DNA from 4 places in the Kitasatospora sp. NPDC032121 genome. Region 2 is predicted to be linked to each of the others. Evidence: riboswitches for the same ligand, from Rfam matches in the RefSeq annotation. Region 2 holds a riboswitch; each other region holds the start of a gene.
The links. Region 2 has a riboswitch for cobalamin ahead of ACZ5OX_RS15060 (ribonucleoside-diphosphate reductase subunit alpha). Riboswitches for the same ligand answer to the same signal wherever they lie in the genome.

Region 1 (4,410 bases), on a different contig from region 2:
GCACCTCGACCACGCGGTGCCCGGGCCGTCCGTGCTCGGCCAGCATCCGGCGGCGCAGCGCGATCAGGTCCTGCCGTTCCTCGCTCTTGTCGAGGATGAAGAAGACGTCGGTGCGACCGATCGCCTTGACCGCTTGCAGGGTGAGGTGGTCCGGGTCGCCCGCACCGATGCCGATGACGAAGATGTGCCGCATGGGGGACATTCTGCCGTCCGCCCCGGCGTACGGGCCCGGGGGCCGTGCATGGCCGGCCGAAGCGGTGGGCGGTGGCTGTGAGCTGCGCGGATGGACGTAAGCTGGCGAGGCAGCTGGTTCGCCCCGCCCGCCGGGCGGGGTGTCGTCACGAGGGAACCCGGAGGGAGTCCGGGACCGCCCGCGGCGGCGAGCGGCAACGACCGCCGTCCTGCGCGCCGGGCCCGGCAACGGGTCCGGGGAGCGACGACCGGTGGGTGTCCGTCCCGGTTCGGCCGGGAGGGCGCGCCCACGAGTCCGAAGACCTGCCGCTGCCCGCGTGCCGTGGTGGCCCGCGGCCCACCACGACCCCGAGGGCGGGCCGATGGTGCGGGTGGGCCGTATACGGACGGCTGCCCGCTCCTCGGCGTGCCCGAGGTGCGCGACCTCACGAAGGAGAGTTCCGTGCAGCGGAACGCCGACCACGATTCCCACGGCGCCATGACGGGCGGGCCGTCGCTGTGACCAGTCCCGCTGTCCTCTCCCGCACCCCGGCCGACTCGGCGGTCACCCTCGCCCACATCATGAGCGACCACGACACCAACCTCTACGGTTCGGTGCACGGCGGCGTGATGATGAAGCTGATCGACGACGCGGCCGCCGCGGCCGCGGGCCGGCACGCCGGTGTTCCCGCGGTCACCGTCTCCGTCCGGGGGATGTCGTTCCTCGCGCCCGTCCGGGCGGGAGACCTCCTCACCGTCCGAGCCCGGGTCGGCAGCGTCGGGCGGACCTCGATGGACGTGTCGGTGGAGGTGACCTCGGAGCGTTGGAACCTCGCCGGGCCGGTGACCCGGGTGGCGACGGCGGAGCTGGTCTTCGTGGCGATCGACTCGCAGGGGCGGCCCCACCCCGTCCCCGAGCTGGTCCCGGAGGACGGCGGCCCCGACAAGCTGCGCGGACCTTCGGCCGAGTAGCCGTACGCGGCGGCGACGTCCCACGATACGGACGCCTTTCGAGATTTCCGCCTCGACGGCGACCTTCTGCCCCTAAGCTGGCGACGCAGCTGGTTCGCCCCGTCCGCCAGGCGGGGTGTCGTAAGAGGGAACCCGGTGACGCCTTTCAACTGGCCAGTCCGGGACTGCCCCGCAGCGGTGAGTGGGAACGACCGCCGTCATACGCACTGGACCCGGGACGGGTCTGGGAAGCGACGGCCAGTAGGTGTCCGCCCCGGTTTCGGCCGGGTGGGCGTGCCCACGAGTCCGAAGACCTGCCACTGCCCGTGCGCGACCGTTCGCGTGCGGCCATCCGGTGACCTCGTGGGCGGGTCGGCGACCATACCAGGCGGAGCCGTGCACGGGTGCGGGTGTCCGTCCGGTTCGTCATCCCTTCGCGTCCTCGTGCCACCACCGGTGCACTTGAGGATTCAGGCTCGCGAAGGAGAGTCCCTTGACAGCGAAGTCCGCAGCCGCGGCGTCCGTGGCCACCGCGTACGGCTACCCCCGGCAGGGTCGTGACCGTGAACTGAAGAAGGCGATCGAGGGCTACTGGAAGGGCGTGGTCACGGCCGAGGCGCTGCTGTCGACCGCGGCCGACCTGCGCCGGACCAACTGGGCCCAGCTCGCCGAGGCGGGGGTCGGGGAGGTCCCGACCGGTGACTTCTCGTTCTACGACCACGTGCTGGACGCCAGCGTGGCGGTCGGCGCGATCCCGCCGCGGCACCGGGAGGCGGTCGACGCCGACCCGCTGGACGGGTACTTCGCGATGGCGCGCGGCAACCAGGACGTCGCGCCGCTGGAGATGACCAAGTGGTTCGACACCAACTACCACTACCTGGTGCCGGAGTTGGGGCCGGACACGGTGTTCGCCGCGAACCCGGCCAAGGCGGTCGGCGAGTTCGAGGAGGCCCTCGCGCTCGGCCACACCGCCCGTCCGGTGCTGGTCGGTCCGGTGACCTACCTGCTGCTGGCCAAGCCGGCCCCCGGGGTGGCCGAGGACTTCCAGCCGATCACCCTGCTGGACCGGCTGCTGCCGGTCTACGCGGAGCTGCTCGCGGCGCTCGGGGCCGCGGGGGCCGAGTGGGTCCAGCTGGACGAGCCCGCGCTGGTCCAGGACCGGACCCCGGCCGAGCTGAACGCCGCCGCCCGGGCCTACCGCGAGCTCGGCGCCCTCACCGAGCGGCCCAAGCTGCTGATCGCGAGCTACTTCGACCGGCTCGGCGAGGCGCTGCCGGTGCTGGCCAAGGCCCCGGTGGAGGGCCTGGCGCTGGACTTCACCGGTCCGGCCGCCGCCAACCTGGAGGACCTCGCCGCCGTCGGCGGCCTGCCCGGCAAGCGGCTGGTCGCCGGGGTGATCGACGGGCGCAACATCTGGATCAACGACCTGGAGAAGTCGCTGTCCACCCTGGCGACCCTGCTGGGCCTCGCCGGCATCGTCGACGTCGCGCCGTCCTGCTCCCTGCTGCACGTCCCGCTCGACGCCGCCGCCGAACGGGAGTTGGACCCGCAGATCGCCCGCTGGCTGGCCTTCGCCAAGCAGAAGGCCGCCGAGACGGCGCTGCTCGCCCGCGGCCTGCGCGAGGGCACCGGCGCGATCACCGCCGAACTCGCCGCCAACCGAGCCGACCTCGCCTCCCGCGCCAACTCCCCGATCACCCACGACCCGGCGGTGCGCGCCCGGGCCGCCGCCGTCACCGCCGACGACACCCGCCGGGCCCAGGCCTACCCGCAGCGGGCCGAGGCCCAGCGCGCCCGGCTCGGCCTGCCGCTGCTGCCGACCACCACCATCGGATCCTTCCCGCAGACCACCGAACTGCGCACCGCACGCGCCGATCTGACGGCTGGTCGGATCGACGCGAACACCTACCGGGAGCGGATGGAGGCCGAGATCCGCGAGGTCATCGCCTACCAGGAGAAGGCCGGCCTGGACGTCCTGGTGCACGGCGAGCCCGAACGCAACGACATGGTCCAGTACTTCGCCGAGCAGCTCACCGGCTACCTCGCCACCCGGCACGGCTGGGTCCAGTCGTACGGCACCCGGTACGTACGCCCGCCGGTGCTGGCCGGGGACATCTCCCGCCCGCACCCGATGACCACCGACTGGTTCGGCTACGCGCAGAGCCTGACCGACCGCCCGGTCAAGGGCATGCTCACCGGCCCGGTCACCATGCTCGCGTGGTCCTTCGTCCGCGACGACCAGCCGCTCGCCGACACCGCCCGCCAGGTCGCCCTCGCCCTGCGCGACGAGGTCGGCGACCTGGAGGCGGCGGGCGCGGCCGTGGTCCAGGTGGACGAACCGGCCCTGCGCGAGACCCTCCCGCTGCGGGCCGCCGCCCGCCCGGCGTACCTGGACTGGGCCACCGAGGCCTTCCGGCTGGCCACTTCCGGGGTGCGGGCCGACACCCAGATCCACACCCACATGTGCTACGCCGAGTTCGGCGCGATCATGACCGCGATCGACGACCTCGACGCGGACGTCATCTCGCTGGAGGCCACCCGCTCCCACATGGAGGTGGCCGGTGAACTCGCCGAGGCGGGCTACCCGCGCGAGGTGGGCCCCGGCGTCTGGGACATCCACTCGCCGCGCGTCCCCGGCACCGCGGAGGCGGTCTCCCTGCTGCGCGCGGGCCTGGCGGCGATCCCGGCGGAGCGGCTCTGGGTCAACCCGGACTGCGGGTTGAAGACCCGCGGCTGGCCGGAGACCCGGGCCTCGCTGGAGAGCCTGGTCGCCGCCGCCCGGACGCTGCGCGCGGAACTGGCCGGCTGACGGAGGTCGGCTGGCGGGAGCCGGAGCGGGCGCGGTGAGGCCGCCGCGCCCGCCCCGGCGGCTGCGCGTCCTCCAGCGGGCGTTGACGGAGGGTGTACCGGGCGGCGCGGCCGGTGCCGAGCTCGACCGCGAGCGGCGCGCCCAGGGGCAGCCGCTGCCGCACCCGTGGACGGTGCCCGGCTGCCGTGTCCCGGACGCCCGCGGGGCCCGGCCGGCTACCTGGCCGGCCCTGCGGCTCGGGTGATCACGGGGTGACCCAGCCGGCGGTCAGCGTCTGCACGGCCGAGCCGTCGAGGTCCTTGAGCTTCACCCCGGCGAAGGCCCGGGCGGCGTCGGAGGTGAGCAGCCGGAAGGCGGGGCGCTCGGCCTCGAGCAGGCCGAGGATGCGGGTGGCCACGTCCTCGGCCGCCTGTGCGTTGGCGAAGGCGTTGCGGGTGCGCTCCAGGTAGCCGGCCAGGGCCGGCGCGTACGGCCCGGCC
Region 2 (4,410 bases):
CGAAGTCGATCCGCAGCTTGAAGAAGACGTCCTGGAGGCCCATCACGCCGAGGCCGACCGGGCGCCAGCGGGAGTTGGACGTCCCGGCCTCGGTGGTCGGGTAGAAGTTGATGTCCACCACGCGGTCGAGGAAGGTGACGGCGGTGCGCACGGTGGCGTCCAGCCGCTCCCAGTCCATCGCGCCGATCAGGTCGTCGGCCGAGGCGCCGGCGGCGACGTGGGCGCCCAGGTTGACCGAGCCCAGGTTGCAGACGGCGGTCTCGGAGTCGTCCGTGACCTCCAGGATCTCGGTGCACAGGTTGGAGGAGTGCACCGTGCGGCCCGGCAGGGCGGTCTGGTTGGCGGCGCGGTTGGAGGCGTCCTTGAAGGTCATCCAGCCGTTGCCGGTCTGCGCCAGGGTGCGCATCATGCGGGCGTACAGGGTCTGCGCCGGGATGGTGCGGACGGCCTTGCCGGCCTGCTCGGCCTTGCGGTAGGCCTCGTCGAAGTCGGCGCCCCACAGGTCGACCAGCTCCGGCACGTCGGCCGGGGAGAACAGCGACCAGTCCTCGTTGGCGTTGACCCGGCGCATGAACTCGTCCGGGATCCAGTGCGCCAGGTTGAGGTTGTGGGTGCGGCGGGCCTCTTCGCCGGTGTTGTCGCGGAGCTCCAGGAACTCCTCGATGTCGGCGTGCCAGGTCTCCAGGTAGACGCAGGCCGCGCCCTTGCGGCGGCCGCCCTGGTTGACGGCGGCGACGGAGGAGTCGAGGGTGCGCAGGAACGGCACGATGCCGTTGGACTTGCCGTTGGTGCCGCGGATCAGGCTGCCGCGCGAGCGGATGCGCGAGTAGGACAGGCCGATGCCGCCGGCGTGCTTGGAGAGGCGGGCGATCTGCGCGTAGCGGTTGTAGATCGAGTCCAGGTTGTCCAGCGGCGAGTCGAGCAGGTAGCAGCTCGACATCTGCGGGTGCCGGGTGCCGGAGTTGAAGAGCGTCGGCGAGGAGGTCAGGTACTCCAGGCGGCTCATCAGGCCGTACAGCTCGGCCACCTCGCGGACCGACTGCTCGCTGTCGCCGACCGCCAGGCCACAGGCGACGCGGAGCAGGAAGTGCTGCGGGGTCTCGATCACCTTGCGGGTGATCGGGTGGCGCAGCAGGTAGCGGGACTGCACGGTGCGCAGGCCGAAGTACTCGAAGCGGTCGTCGCCGGTGGTGTCGATCAGCGCGTCCAGGGCGGCGGCGTGCTTGGCGACGAAGTCCGCGGTGGTGTCGCCGATCAGGCCCTCGGTGTGGCCGACGGCGATCGAGGCGGAGAAGGACACCGAGCCCTGGCTATTCGCCTCGTCGACGATCTCCAGGGCGAGCAGGCGGGCGGCCAGCTTCGAGTACTGGGGGTCCTCGGCGATCATCGATGCGGCGGCGTCCACGGCCAGCCCGCGCAGCTCGGCGAAGTCCGAGCCGGCGTGGCGGCCGCGCAGCGCGGCGGCGGCGACGTGGCCGGGGTCGACCTCGGTGAGGTCGGTGCTGCGGTCGGTGAGCAGCCGCAGCAGGGCGCCGCCGGGGTCGGAGACCGTCGGGTCGGTGAAGGCGGTACCGGTGCCCTGGGCGGGCAGGGTGGCTGAGGCGGCGGTGGTCAAGGCGCTCTCTCCTGGCGGCGATCGGCGGCGGTGATCGGGGGCCACCGGGCCGATCGGGGCAGGGGAGCACGGCACGAACGCAGACGGCGTCGCGCGACGGTGACTCCCCGGCCCGCCCGCGAGGCCCGGAGGGGTACTGCTCGTGTCGGCGCGGCCTCTGCGGGAGGGCCGTGGCGCACGCTGTCGGCAGGTCATCGGACTCGCGGGTACGGCTGCTGGAGCCGCCCGCACACCGCTGCGGGGCAGTCCCGGATTCGCACCGGGTTCCCCTGCATCGACAGCAGAAGCGAGCATACATGTAGTGGTGTCTCCCTGAAGCGACCCCAGATGTAGTGCGGCGCCGCGTGTCGGGGCGATGACCGGTGGTACCGGAAACGTGGCCCAGGATGGCCCTGCGAGGCCCCGGAACCGGGCCGGGGGCGTCCTGGTTTCGATACGGAATGGTCACCGGGAGGATCGGCCGACACGAGGATGCCCTACGATCTGGGCGCATGAGCGACGGAACTGGCGTACCTGGGCAGGGGCCGCAGGGAACGCCTCCCGCCGGGCCGGGGGGCGCACAGAGTCAGCAGCCGGTGGTACCTGGTCCGGTACCGCCGCCGAGCGGGGGTTTCGGGCCGCCGCCGGCCTCGTACGGGCCGGTCGTGCCGGCGGCGCAGCCGGTCGCGCAGCCCATCCCGCCGGTGCCGCAGCCGGTCGCGCCCGCGCCGCAGCCGGCTCCGCCGGTCGGGCAGCCGCCGCACGCCCAGCCGCAGCCCGTCGCGCCGCCGCCCTTCGCGCAGCAGCAGCCGCAGCCCCAGCCCCAGCCGGCCCCCCAGCCGCAGCCCCAGTGGCACCTCCAGCAGCAGCCCCAGCAGCCGGTCCCGCCGCAGCGGGCCGAGCCGGACTGGGACGCGCTGGCGGACCGCAACGAGGCCGAGGGCAAGCGCCGTCGCCGGATGAGGGTCATCGGCGTGGTGGCCGCGGTCGCCGTGGTGGGCGGCCTGGTCGCCGGCGGTGTGGTGCTGTTCAAGGGCAAGAAGGACGACGGCTCCCCGACGGCCGTCAAGAGCACCCAGCCGGTCGCGCCTCCGAGTACGTCCGGCACGCCGGGCGGCCAGCCGGACGACCCGTCCAAGCCGATCTGGGAGGCCGCCACCGACCCGGCGCCGCAGGACGCGGGAGCGCTGTTCTCCGCGCTCCAGGTGACGATCAACGGCGCCACCTGGAACCGGACCGTCGTGGCGCTGGACTCGCCCTGCTGGGACGGGAACTCCACGACCGGCGGGCTGGGCAAGGTGCTCGGCGACCAGGGGTGCCAGCAGGTGCTCCGGGCGACGTACGTCTCCGGTGAGAGCGCGGTCACCGTCGGGGTGGCGGTCTTCGACCACAAGCTCCAGGCCGAGACCGCGCTGAAGAACTTCACCGGGCAGCTCAAGGGCGCGCCGGCGGCCGGGGCGCCGGCCTTCTGCGCCGGCGCCGGCTGCACCGGCACCCACAACAGCCTGGGCCGGTACGGCTACTTCACGGTCGAGGGCTCGGCGAAGGGCGGCAACGCCCCGGACGCCACGGCGACCGCGGCGGCCTCCGGGTTCGCGGAGCACGTGAAGGGGCAGTTGCTCAAGCGCGCCAAGGCCGCGTCCTCGGCCGCGCCCGGAGTCCAGGGCACCGCTCCGGCCTCGGCGGGCTGATCCGCCGGGGCGTCCCGCGGGCGGGCACGGCGGGCTGATCCGCCGTGACACCCCGGCCCCCGGCCGACCGTTCGCGCAGGCCGGGGGAGTGTGGCAGGCTCTCGGGACAGTCATGTCGTACGCGTTTCCGGTTGCGTCCGTGGGGGGCGGCGCCGGCGAGCAACCGGAGGAGCGGTCAGTGGCCCTGCCCAGAGCCCTGCGCGGCAAGCCCGCCGTCCTGGCCGCGGCCGGGATCGTCGCCGCCGCGGGAGCGGTCTTCCTGCTGGACCACGACGGCCGGGCCGACGGCGAACAGCTCCCGCGCGTCCCGGTGTCGGTCGGCCTGCCCGGGCGCACCCTGCCGCCGGAGGTGGGCCGGGACCTGCTCGCCCGGGACCCGCAGGCCTCGCCGAACGCCCGCGCCGTCCAGCAGTTCCTCGCCGACCTGGAGTCCCAGGCCCGCACCGGGCAGAGCGGCGGCACGGTGATCGGCCAGCACGTCGAGGCGCACAACGAGCGCAACAACCCCGAGTACGGGGACTACCGGGGCACCAAGCAGGTCGGCTACTACTACAAGAAGGCCGCCGACATCACCGGCAAGCTGCCCGGTTTCGTGGAGACCGACCTCGGCCCGGGCTACGGCCAGAACGGCTGGGGCGTCGGCAATCCCCGGTCCTACTCGGCCGGCCGCTGGCCCACCTGCCGGGCCGGCTGGCAGTACACCGATGACGCCGTCGACCTGCTCTCCGCCGTGTGGAGCGGCCACCCGCGCGCCGAGGACGGCGGCTACGGCGCGGCGGGCGTGCAGCAGAACTGCGACGGCAGCAGCACCGAACTGCCCGACAACGGCGGCGGCCCGGCCGGGATCGTCGGCATGTCCTTCCACCAGCCCTACCCCGGTTCGGACGTCAAGTCCTTCGACCGGGTGCTCTGTTCGAACTCGCCGGTGGCGAAGGACCCCGACTGGTTCGGCCGGGTCGTGGACGGTGCCCACGACACCCCCGAGTACCGGGCACTGATCACCGACCTGTCCTACCTGGCCGACCACCTGGAGTACCTGGCCGCCCACGACGTGCCGGTGCTGCTGCGCCCGTACCACGAGATGAACGTGCTGGACTGCTCCCGCCGGTTCTGGTGGGCGGGCCA
Region 3 (4,410 bases), on a different contig from region 2:
GCAGCTCCAGCAGCTCGCTCTCGGCGACCGGGCCGTCCACCAGGTGCAGGAAGGAGAGCAGCTGCGGAGCCTGGTCCACGGCCTGCCCGGCGAGTACGGCGAACACGCCGCGCAGCGCGGCGGGCGGCACCGGGGCGAGCAGGGTCCAGGCGTCGAACAGCGCCGACCAGCCGCGCACCACGGCCTCGTCGTCGTGCTCCCAGGCGTGCAGGCGCCAGCCGGGGCCGGCTCCGCCGTCCCGGGCCTCGACCAGACCCACCAGCAGCGCCTGCCCCCATGCCTTGGCGGCGGCGCCGACCGTCATGGCCAGCGCCCGGCCCGCCGCACGGGCGTCCTCGGGAAGCAGCTCGCCGCGCTTGTCGACCTCGGCCAGCTCGCCGGCCCAGCGGGCGACCCGGACGGCGTCCACCAGCATCCGGCGGGCCAGCGGCGCCAGCTCGGCGGGTGCCGGGAAGCCCTCCGGCACGGGAACCCGACCCCGCCCGGGAGCCGGAGCCGGCCCCCGTCGCCGGGGTACTCCGTTACGGGGGACACCCGCCCCGCCCGGCCTGCCACCGGCGGGCCGTTGGGCCGTTCCGGGGAGACGGGTCACCGTCGCACCGGTACCGATCGTCGGCGGGAGCGGGGCATCACGGTCGCGCGGGTTCCGAGACGTCACGTCGAGCAGTCTTCCCCTTGTACCGGCCTTCTGTCACATCCGGTTGTCCGTACGACCGGGCGAGCGGCGGCGGCACCTCCGCAAGATCGGGCAACAGCGGCAAACCGCCTGGCCGGAAACGTATGGCCTGCCCATGCCATCCCGGGCGCATCGGTTGCCGGGAATACTCGACCGGTCACCGTGCGTACGGGTGGGGGGTAAGGGATCGGGCCAACTATTGCCCCTGACGACGCGCCGGATTTCGCACGGGCAATCCCCTCCCCCGACTTCCGGCCGGGCTGTCCAGCCCGAATCCGGACGGATGGCGGGCGGGGGCGGGGGGATCGTGCTGCACGAGAAGTCGGACGGGCCGACTTCTCGTGCGCGCTCGACGTAATGGGAGAAACGTTCATTCGTAGACGGGGGGAAGCCGAGCGGAAAAACCGACGGGACCCGGCCGAAAGCGCCCCGCGCGGAGAGGGGGGCTCACGCGGAACGGCTCGTACGGCAGGACTCGCGCGGAAAGGCTCGCACGGAACGGCTCGCGCGGAAAGGCTCGCACGGAACGGCTCGCGCGGAACGGCTCGAGCGGAAGGGCTCGCGCGGAGGGCGGCTAGAGCAGCGGAGTGAGCCACCGGCGGAGGAGCTCGGCATAGCGCTCGGGGGCGCTGTTCCAGAGGGTCGCGTGGTCGGCGCCGGGGAAGGCCTGGAGGCTGACCACGTCGCGGCGGGCGGCGGCCAGCTTCTGGACGGCGCCGAAGGGGGCGATCCGGTCCTCGGGGCTGTGCAGGAGGAGGGTGGGCACCCGCAGGTCGGCACCCTCGGCGATGCGGCCGAAGTCGGCGAGGTCGACGCCGGTCCGGCCCTCGGCGGCGAGGGCGCCGAGCTCCGCCGCGACGCCCGGGAAGCCGGAGCGGGCGGCGTCCCGGCGGGCTGAGGCCGGGAGGTCGAGCACGGGTGAGTCGAGGACCAGGCCCCGGACGGCGTGCGACCAGGCGGAGCGGGCCGCCGTGTGGAGGACCATGGTCGCACCGAGGGACCAGCCGTAGAGGATCACGTTGCCGGCGCCGCTGTGCAGCGCCAGCCGTATCGCCGCCTCGACGTCGCGCCACTCGGTCTCGCCGAAGTGGCTGAGCCCGTCCGGGGAGGCGGGGGCGCCCCGGTCGCCGCGGTAGGTGACGGCGAGGGCGGGCAGGCCGAGCCGGTCGAGGACGGGGAGCACGGGGAGGGTCTGCCGACGGTCGGCCTCGGGGCCGTGCACCAGGATCACCCAGGTGCCGCGTTTGCCGTCGAGCTGCCAGGCGGGAAGGGCGCCGAGCTCGCCGTCGACGGCGGTGTCGGCGAAGGCGAGGCCGAGCGCCTCGGTGGGGTCGCCGAGGTGGACCCGCGGGGTGAAGCGGACCTCGGTGCCGGGGGTGAGGGTGCCCCGGTCGGCGCGGACCAGCCGGCGGGTGACCTCCTGCTCGTCACTGTGCAGGACCTCCTCGACGACCGCGTGACCGCCGTCCGCCCACTCGACCGCCCAGCGGCCGGGGCGCAGGCTCCCGGGGCCGCGGGTGAAGGTGACCCGCCCGGGGGCGAGGCCGAGGACCACGACCGGAGCGGACTCCTGAACAGTGGTCACCGGACGGACCATCCGCTCGGATGCCCGACGGCCGATCACCAGCACGGCGGCCCCGACCGCGGCGGCCGCCACGACGGCTGCGGTTCCCCAACGCATTTCGTTCCCCGCTCTCGTGCCTCACGGACCGGACGGTGTTCGGACACCAGTTCACCGGCGCCCCGCCCGCCCGGCCACCGGGCTGGGCCGTCCGGGTCACCCGGGCGGCGGACCGGCCCTGCCGAGGAGCCGGCGGCCCTGGCTCTGCCGAGGTGGCGCCACAGACGGGTGGCGAGGACGGCGGGCCGGCGGAAAGACGAAGGCCGAGGACGAGGACGAGGGCAGCGGCAGGCCCCGTCCTCGGCCCGCCGCGCCGGCCGGTCCCACGGGGCGTCAGCGGCGTCCGGGTGTGACCAACCCCTCCGTGACCTCGGTTGACTCCCGGTTCGGGCCCGTGATGGGATCCTGGGGCCAAACGGAGGCATGGAGAGGAAGCCGGTGGAAGTCCGGCGCGGTCCCGCCACTGTCACCGGGGAGCACGCTCGGAACATCGCCACGGCGGGCCGTCGACGGCCGCTGGAAGGCTCCGAGGGTGCGTTCGACCCGGAAGCCAGGAGACTCTCGCCGCCGTCACGTCGATCCAGGGCGCGGACCCTGAGTGAGGACACGCACGCGATGCAGGCTGCCCCGCCCTGCCCGACCCCGAGCTGCCTTCCGCCGTGCGACCGATGATCCCGCCCGCGCCTTCCCCTTCCGTGCGCCGCCCGCTGACCCGCGCCGCCGCGTTCGCGCTCGGCGCCGCCGCGGGCTACGCCGCCGACGCCCGCTTCGCCGACCCCCGCCGGGGCCACCCGGTGGCCGTCTTCGGCAGCGCCGCGACCCGGCTGGAGCGGCGGCTGTGGCGCGACGGCCGCGCCGCCGGGGCCGGGTACACGGCGCTGTGCGTGGGCGCGGTCGCGGCGGGCGCGCTCGCCCTGGACCGTACGGTGGGCCGGCGCCCGCTGGGCCGGGCGGCGCTGGCGGCGGCCGCGACCTGGACGGTGCTCGGCGGCACCTCGCTGACCCGGGAGGCGCGCACCATCGGCCGCTCGCTGGCGGCGGGCGACCTCACGGCCGCGCGGGAACGGCTGCCGCACCTGTGCGGGCGGGATCCGAGCGCGCTGGACGGGCAGCAGATCGCCCGGGCGGTGGTCGAGTCGGTGGCGGAGAACACCGCCGACGCCGTGGTCAACGCGCTGACCTGGGGCGCCCTGGCCGGCACGCCCGGCCTGCTCGCCTTCCGCGCCGTGAACACCCTGGACGCCATGGTGGGCCACCGCTCGCCGCGCTACGCCCGGTTCGGCTGGGCCTCGGCCCGGCTGGACGACCTGGCGGGCTGGCCGGGCGCCCGGCTGACGGCCCTGCTGACGGTGGCCGCCGCGCCCGAACCGCGGACGGCCTGGCGGGTCTGGCGGCGCGACGGCTCCGCGCACCCGAGCCCGAACGCGGGCCAGGCCGAGTCGGCGTTCGCCGGCGCGGTGGGCGTCCGGTTGGGCGGGACGCTGCGGTACGGCGAGCGCGTGGAGAACCGGCCGGTCCTGGGCGCGGAGCTGCGGCCGGTGACGGTGGACGACATCGAGCGGGCCTGCGCGCTCTCCCGGCGGGTGGGCGCGCTGGCGCTGGGTACGACGGTCGCGGGGCACGTCCTGCTGCGGATGCTGGCGAAACGGGTGCTGGCGAAACGTGCGCTGACGCAACGGGTGCTGACGGAACGGGTGCCGGCGAAGCGACTGCTGCCGAGGATGAGGGGACGGGGATGAGCAACGCACTGCTGGTCGCGGGGACGACCTCGGACGCGGGCAAGAGCGTGGTGACGGCCGGGATCTGCCGTTGGCTCGCCCGCCAGGGCGTGCGGGTCGCGCCGTTCAAGGCGCAGAACATGTCGCTGAACTCCTTCGTCACCTCCGACGGCGCCGAGATCGGCCGCGCCCAGGCGATGCAGGCACAGGCCGCCCGGGTGGAGCCGGAGGCGGCGATGAACCCGGTGCTGCTCAAGCCGGGCGCGGACGGCCGCAGCCAGGTGGTGCTGCTCGGCAGGCCGGTGGCCGAGGTGGGCGCGCTGGACTACCGCGAGCGCAAGCCCGTCCTGCTGGAGCGCTCCCTGGAGTGCCTGGCCGACCTGCGCCGCCGCTAC
Region 4 (4,410 bases), on a different contig from region 2:
GTGGAACTCGGTCAACGTGGAACTGCGCCTGGACACCAGGCGCGGCGACACCACCTACGCGGCGGCGCCGCTGTTCCACATCGGAGCGCTGAACAGCTTCGCGCTGCGCACGCTCACCCGGGGCGGCACCGTGGTGGTGCGCCGGACGTTCGATCCCGAGCAGTGCGCCGACGACCTGGTGCGGCTGGGGGTCAACTCGATGTTCGGCGTGCCGCAGATGTTCGCCGCCCTGGGCCGGGTGCCGGGCCTCTTCGAACGGGACCTCGGCCGACTGAGGGCGGTCGTGGTCGCGGGCGCCCCCGTCCCGCCCTCGCTGGTCCAGCAGTACGCCGAGCGCGGCCTGCTGCTCCAGCAGGCGTGGGGCCTGACCGAGACCGCGCCGTTCGCCACCCACCTCCCGTCGGAACTCACCCTCGACAAGATCGGCTCGGCCGGCGTCCCCATGCCGTACACCCAGGTGCGGGTGGTCGACGCCGTCACCAAGCGGCCGGTGGAGACGGGCCGTCGGGGCGAGATCGTCGTCCGCGGCCCGAACGTGGCCGCCGGCTACTGGAACAACCCCGAGGCGACCGCCGAGGCGTACGACGAGGAGGGCTGGTTCCACTCCGGGGACATCGGCTACCTGGACGAGGACGGCTGCCTGTACGTCGTCGACCGCCTCAAGGACATGATCATCAGTGGCGGGGAGAACGTGTACCCGGCCGAGGTCGAACAGGCCCTCGCCGGCATGCCGGGTGTCCTGGACGTCGCCGTCGTCGGCTTCCCCGACCCGCAGTGGGGTGAGACCGTCGTCGCCGTGGTCTCGGTGGCCGAGGGGACCGGCATCACCCTCGACGACGTGCGCGACCACGCGGCCCGGCACCTGGCCCGGTACAAGCTGCCGCGCCGCCTCAAGGTCGTCGAGACCGTGCCCCGCAACGGCTCCGGCAAGCTCAACAAGCCGGTCATCCGGCAACTCGCGGCCGAGGAGGAGTGACGTGCTCCCCGTGCCACCGCTGCCGAACGTGAGCCTCGCCCCGGGCTTGCGGACCGAGACGCGCCGGAGCACCCGCCACGCCCTCGACCTGCGGGTGACGGGCGGCATCGAGGTCCGCTTGGAACGGTGCGCGGCCGGCCGGCTGCGCGACGCCTACCCGGTGGGGCTGCGCGACCTGGAGATCCGGGTGGACGCCTGCGCCGACGAGGCCCTGCCCGCTCTGCTGACGGCCTTCGCCGACGCGCTCGCGGCGGCGGACCCCGGGTGCCGGCGGGTGGTCTTCGCGGCGCCCGCCGACGACCGGACGCGTCTCGCGGCGGCGGCGGAAGCGGGCTTCCGGCACGTCGTGGACATCGACCTGGTCAGCGGCGAGTACGGCCTGCTGACCAGGGAGCCGGAGTGGGCGACCCGGATCGACTCCGCCCTCGACCGGGTCCCCGGGGCCTGAGGGGGCCCCTTGCGCCGCCCGTCCCCGGCCGGAGGCCCAGCCTCCGGCCGGGGACGGGCCCGTCGGCCCGGTGGGGCCGGACGGTGATCCGCGCGAAAGGCCCCCGCGACCCCTGGACTTACTAGGACGTCCAACTATATGGTCGATGACAGGTCCGCGGTGTCAGGGAAGCCGGTGTGAGTCCGGCACGGTCCCGCCACTGTGACCGGGGAGTTCGTCCTCGCGAGGGACGGCCACTGGCAGCCAGCCGGGAAGGCCTGAGGGCGTGCGGTGATCCGGGAGTCAGGATACCGGCCGCGGGTGATCCGTGTTTTCCACGAGGATGGAGACGACACGCATGACTCCGGGCTGCTCCCGTTCCGCTGCTCCTGGCTGTCCTGTGCCGACGACTGCCGGGGCCCACTCGCTCTGACAGCTCGTCATGCCACCGCCACCGTGACGTCGCGGGGCCGCATCACCGTGCGCCCGCCCGTCGGCGGCGGCCTCCATTCCTCCTCTCCCCGACCCTGTCGAGAGTAGGAACCGATGGTCCGTGAACTGACCCACTTCGTCGGCGGCAAGCGCGTCGCCGGGACGTCCGGCCGCTTCGGCGACGTGTACGACCCCAACACCGGCCGGGTGCAGGCCCGGGTGCCGCTGGCCGACCGCGCCGAGGTCGAGGCGGTGATCGCCGACTCCGCGCAGGCCCAGCCCGCGTGGGCGGCGTGGAACCCGCAGCGGCGGGCGCGGGTGCTGCTGCGATTCCTGCAACTGGTCGAGCAGGAGAGGGAGGAACTGGCCCGGCTGCTGTCCGCCGAGCACGGCAAGACCGTCGCGGACGCCCACGGCGACATCCAACGCGGCCTGGAGGTCGTGGAGTTCGCCGCCGGGATCCCGCACCTGCTGAAGGGCGAGTTCAGCGACAACGCCGGCACCGGCATCGACGTCTACTCGATGCGCCAGCCGCTCGGTGTCGTCGCCGGCATCACGCCGTTCAACTTCCCCGCGATGATCCCGCTGTGGAAGGCCGCACCCGCGCTGGCCTGCGGCAACGCCTTCGTCCTCAAGCCCTCCGAGCGCGACCCCTCGGTGCCGCTGCGGCTGGCCGAGCTGTTCCTGGAGGCCGGGCTGCCACCCGGCGTGCTCAACGTGGTCAACGGCGGCAAGGAGGCCGTGGACACCCTGCTGGAGGACCCGCGGGTCGAGGCGCTCGGTTTCGTCGGCTCCACGCCGATCGCCCAGTACGTGTACGCGACCGCCGCCGCGCACGGGAAGCGGGCGCAGTGCTTCGGCGGCGCCAAGAACCACATGATCGTGATGCCGGACGCCGACCTCGACCAGGCCGCCGACGCGCTGGTCGGTGCCGGCTACGGCTCGGCCGGAGAACGCTGCATGGCGATCTCGGTCGCCGTCCCGGTGGGTGAGGAGACCGCGGACGCCCTGGTGGCCAAGCTGGTCGAGCGGATCGCCGCGCTGAAGGTCGGCCGCTCGGACGACCAGGCGGCGGACTTCGGCCCGCTGGTGGGCCGCGACGCGCTGGACCGCGTCCGCGGCCACCTGGACCTCGGCGTCCGGGAGGGCGCCGAACTCGTCGTGGACGGAAGGGACTTCCGCCTCCCCGGCCACGAGGACGGCTACTTCCTCGGCGCCTCGCTGTTCGACCGGGTCACCCCGGACATGCGGATCTACCAGGAGGAGATCTTCGGCCCGGTGCTCACCGTCGTCCGCGCCGCCGACTACGAGGAGGCGCTGCGGCTGCCCAGCGAGCACGAGTACGGCAACGGCGTGGCCATCTACACCCGGGACGGCGACACCGCCCGCGACTTCACCCGCCGGGTGAACACCGGCATGGTCGGCGTCAACGTGCCCATCCCGGTCCCGATCGCCTACCACACCTTCGGCGGTTGGAAGCGCTCCGCCTTCGGCGACCTCAACCAGCACGGGCCGGACTCGATCCGCTTCTACACCCGCACCCGCACCGTCACCTCGCGCTGGCCCTCCGGGGTCAAGGAGGGCGCGAGCTTCACCATGCCGACGATGGGCTGAGGCGGGCCGTGCACGCTCAACTGACCGACGATCAACTCGCCATCGTCGAGACGACCCGGGCCTTCGCCCGCGAGCACCTCGCGCCGAACGCCGTCGAGTGGGACCAGGCCAAGCACTTCCCGGTGGACGTGCTGCGCAAGGCGGCGGAGGTCGGCCTGGCCGGCGTCTACGTCGGCGAGGAGTCCGGCGGATCCGGGCTCACCCGCGCCGACGGCGTGCTCGTCTTCGAGGCGCTGGCGACCGGCTGCCCCTCGATCGCCGCCTACCTGTCCATCCACAACATGGTCGCCTGGATGATCGACCGCTACGGCGACGACGCCCAGCGCGCCCGCCGGCTGGCTGGTCTCTGCACGATGGAGACCCCCGCCAGCTACTGCCTCACCGAGCCGGGCGCCGGCTCGGACGCCGCCGCGCTGACCACCCGGGCCCGCCGGGACGGGGACGCCTGGGTGCTGGACGGCGTCAAGCAGTTCATCTCCGGCGCCGGCGCCTCCGAGGTCTACCTGGTGATGGCCCGCACCGGCGGCCCGGGGGCCGACGGGGTGTCCGCCTTCGTCGTCCAACGGGACGACCCCGGCGTCTCGTTCGGGCCGAACGAGCGGAAGATGGGCTGGAACGCCCAGCCCACCCGGCAGGTGCTCCTCGACGGGGTGCGCCTGCCCGCCGACCGCCTGCTCGGCGCGGAGGGCGAGGGCTTCCGGATCGCCATGAGCGGGCTGAACGGGGGCCGGCTCGGCATCGCCTCCTGCTCGATCGGCGGCGCGCAGGACGCCCTGGAGCGCGCCACCGGCTACCTGGCGGACCGTGAGGCGTTCGGCGCCCGGCTCCTGCACTCCCAGGCCCTGCAGTTCCGACTCGCCGACATGGCAACGGAGTTGGAGGCGGCCAGGGCGCTGGTATGGCGGGCGGCGGCCGCCCTGGACCGGGGCGATCCCCGGGCGCCCCAGCTGTGCGCCATGGC

Region 1: linked by a shared signal. The riboswitch ahead of metE (5-methyltetrahydropteroyltriglutamate--homocysteine S-methyltransferase) and the one ahead of ACZ5OX_RS15060 (ribonucleoside-diphosphate reductase subunit alpha) in region 2 are both predicted to bind cobalamin.
Region 3: linked by a shared signal. The riboswitch ahead of ACZ5OX_RS22255 (cobalamin biosynthesis protein) and the one ahead of ACZ5OX_RS15060 (ribonucleoside-diphosphate reductase subunit alpha) in region 2 are both predicted to bind cobalamin.
Region 4: linked by a shared signal. The riboswitch ahead of ACZ5OX_RS26360 (CoA-acylating methylmalonate-semialdehyde dehydrogenase) and the one ahead of ACZ5OX_RS15060 (ribonucleoside-diphosphate reductase subunit alpha) in region 2 are both predicted to bind cobalamin.

The regions. Positions count from the first base shown of each region.
Region 1 is NZ_JBVILX010000003.1:345,197-349,606, forward strand. It holds gene cobF (precorrin-6A synthase (deacetylating)) at 1-193, opposite strand, end outside; gene ACZ5OX_RS12515 (acyl-CoA thioesterase) at 691-1,143, shown strand; cobalamin riboswitch at 1,234-1,442, shown strand; gene metE (5-methyltetrahydropteroyltriglutamate--homocysteine S-methyltransferase) at 1,616-3,931, shown strand; gene ACZ5OX_RS12525 (hypothetical protein) at 3,966-4,175, shown strand; gene ACZ5OX_RS12530 (SDR family oxidoreductase) at 4,176-4,410, opposite strand, start outside.
Region 2 is NZ_JBVILX010000004.1:242,066-246,475, reverse strand. It holds gene ACZ5OX_RS15060 (ribonucleoside-diphosphate reductase subunit alpha) at 1-1,591, opposite strand, end outside; cobalamin riboswitch at 1,784-1,909, opposite strand; gene ACZ5OX_RS15055 (hypothetical protein) at 2,260-3,285, shown strand; gene ACZ5OX_RS15050 (glycoside hydrolase family 26 protein) at 3,464-4,410, shown strand, end outside.
Region 3 is NZ_JBVILX010000008.1:277,750-282,159, reverse strand. It holds gene ACZ5OX_RS22265 (hypothetical protein) at 1-466, opposite strand, end outside; gene ACZ5OX_RS22260 (alpha/beta hydrolase) at 1,251-2,261, opposite strand; cobalamin riboswitch at 2,726-2,858, shown strand; gene ACZ5OX_RS22255 (cobalamin biosynthesis protein) at 2,966-4,036, shown strand; gene ACZ5OX_RS22250 (cobyric acid synthase) at 4,033-4,410, shown strand, end outside.
Region 4 is NZ_JBVILX010000012.1:24,024-28,433, forward strand. It holds gene ACZ5OX_RS26350 (acyl-CoA synthetase) at 1-976, shown strand, start outside; gene ACZ5OX_RS26355 (hypothetical protein) at 978-1,424, shown strand; cobalamin riboswitch at 1,547-1,737, shown strand; gene ACZ5OX_RS26360 (CoA-acylating methylmalonate-semialdehyde dehydrogenase) at 1,950-3,449, shown strand; gene ACZ5OX_RS26365 (acyl-CoA dehydrogenase family protein) at 3,458-4,410, shown strand, end outside.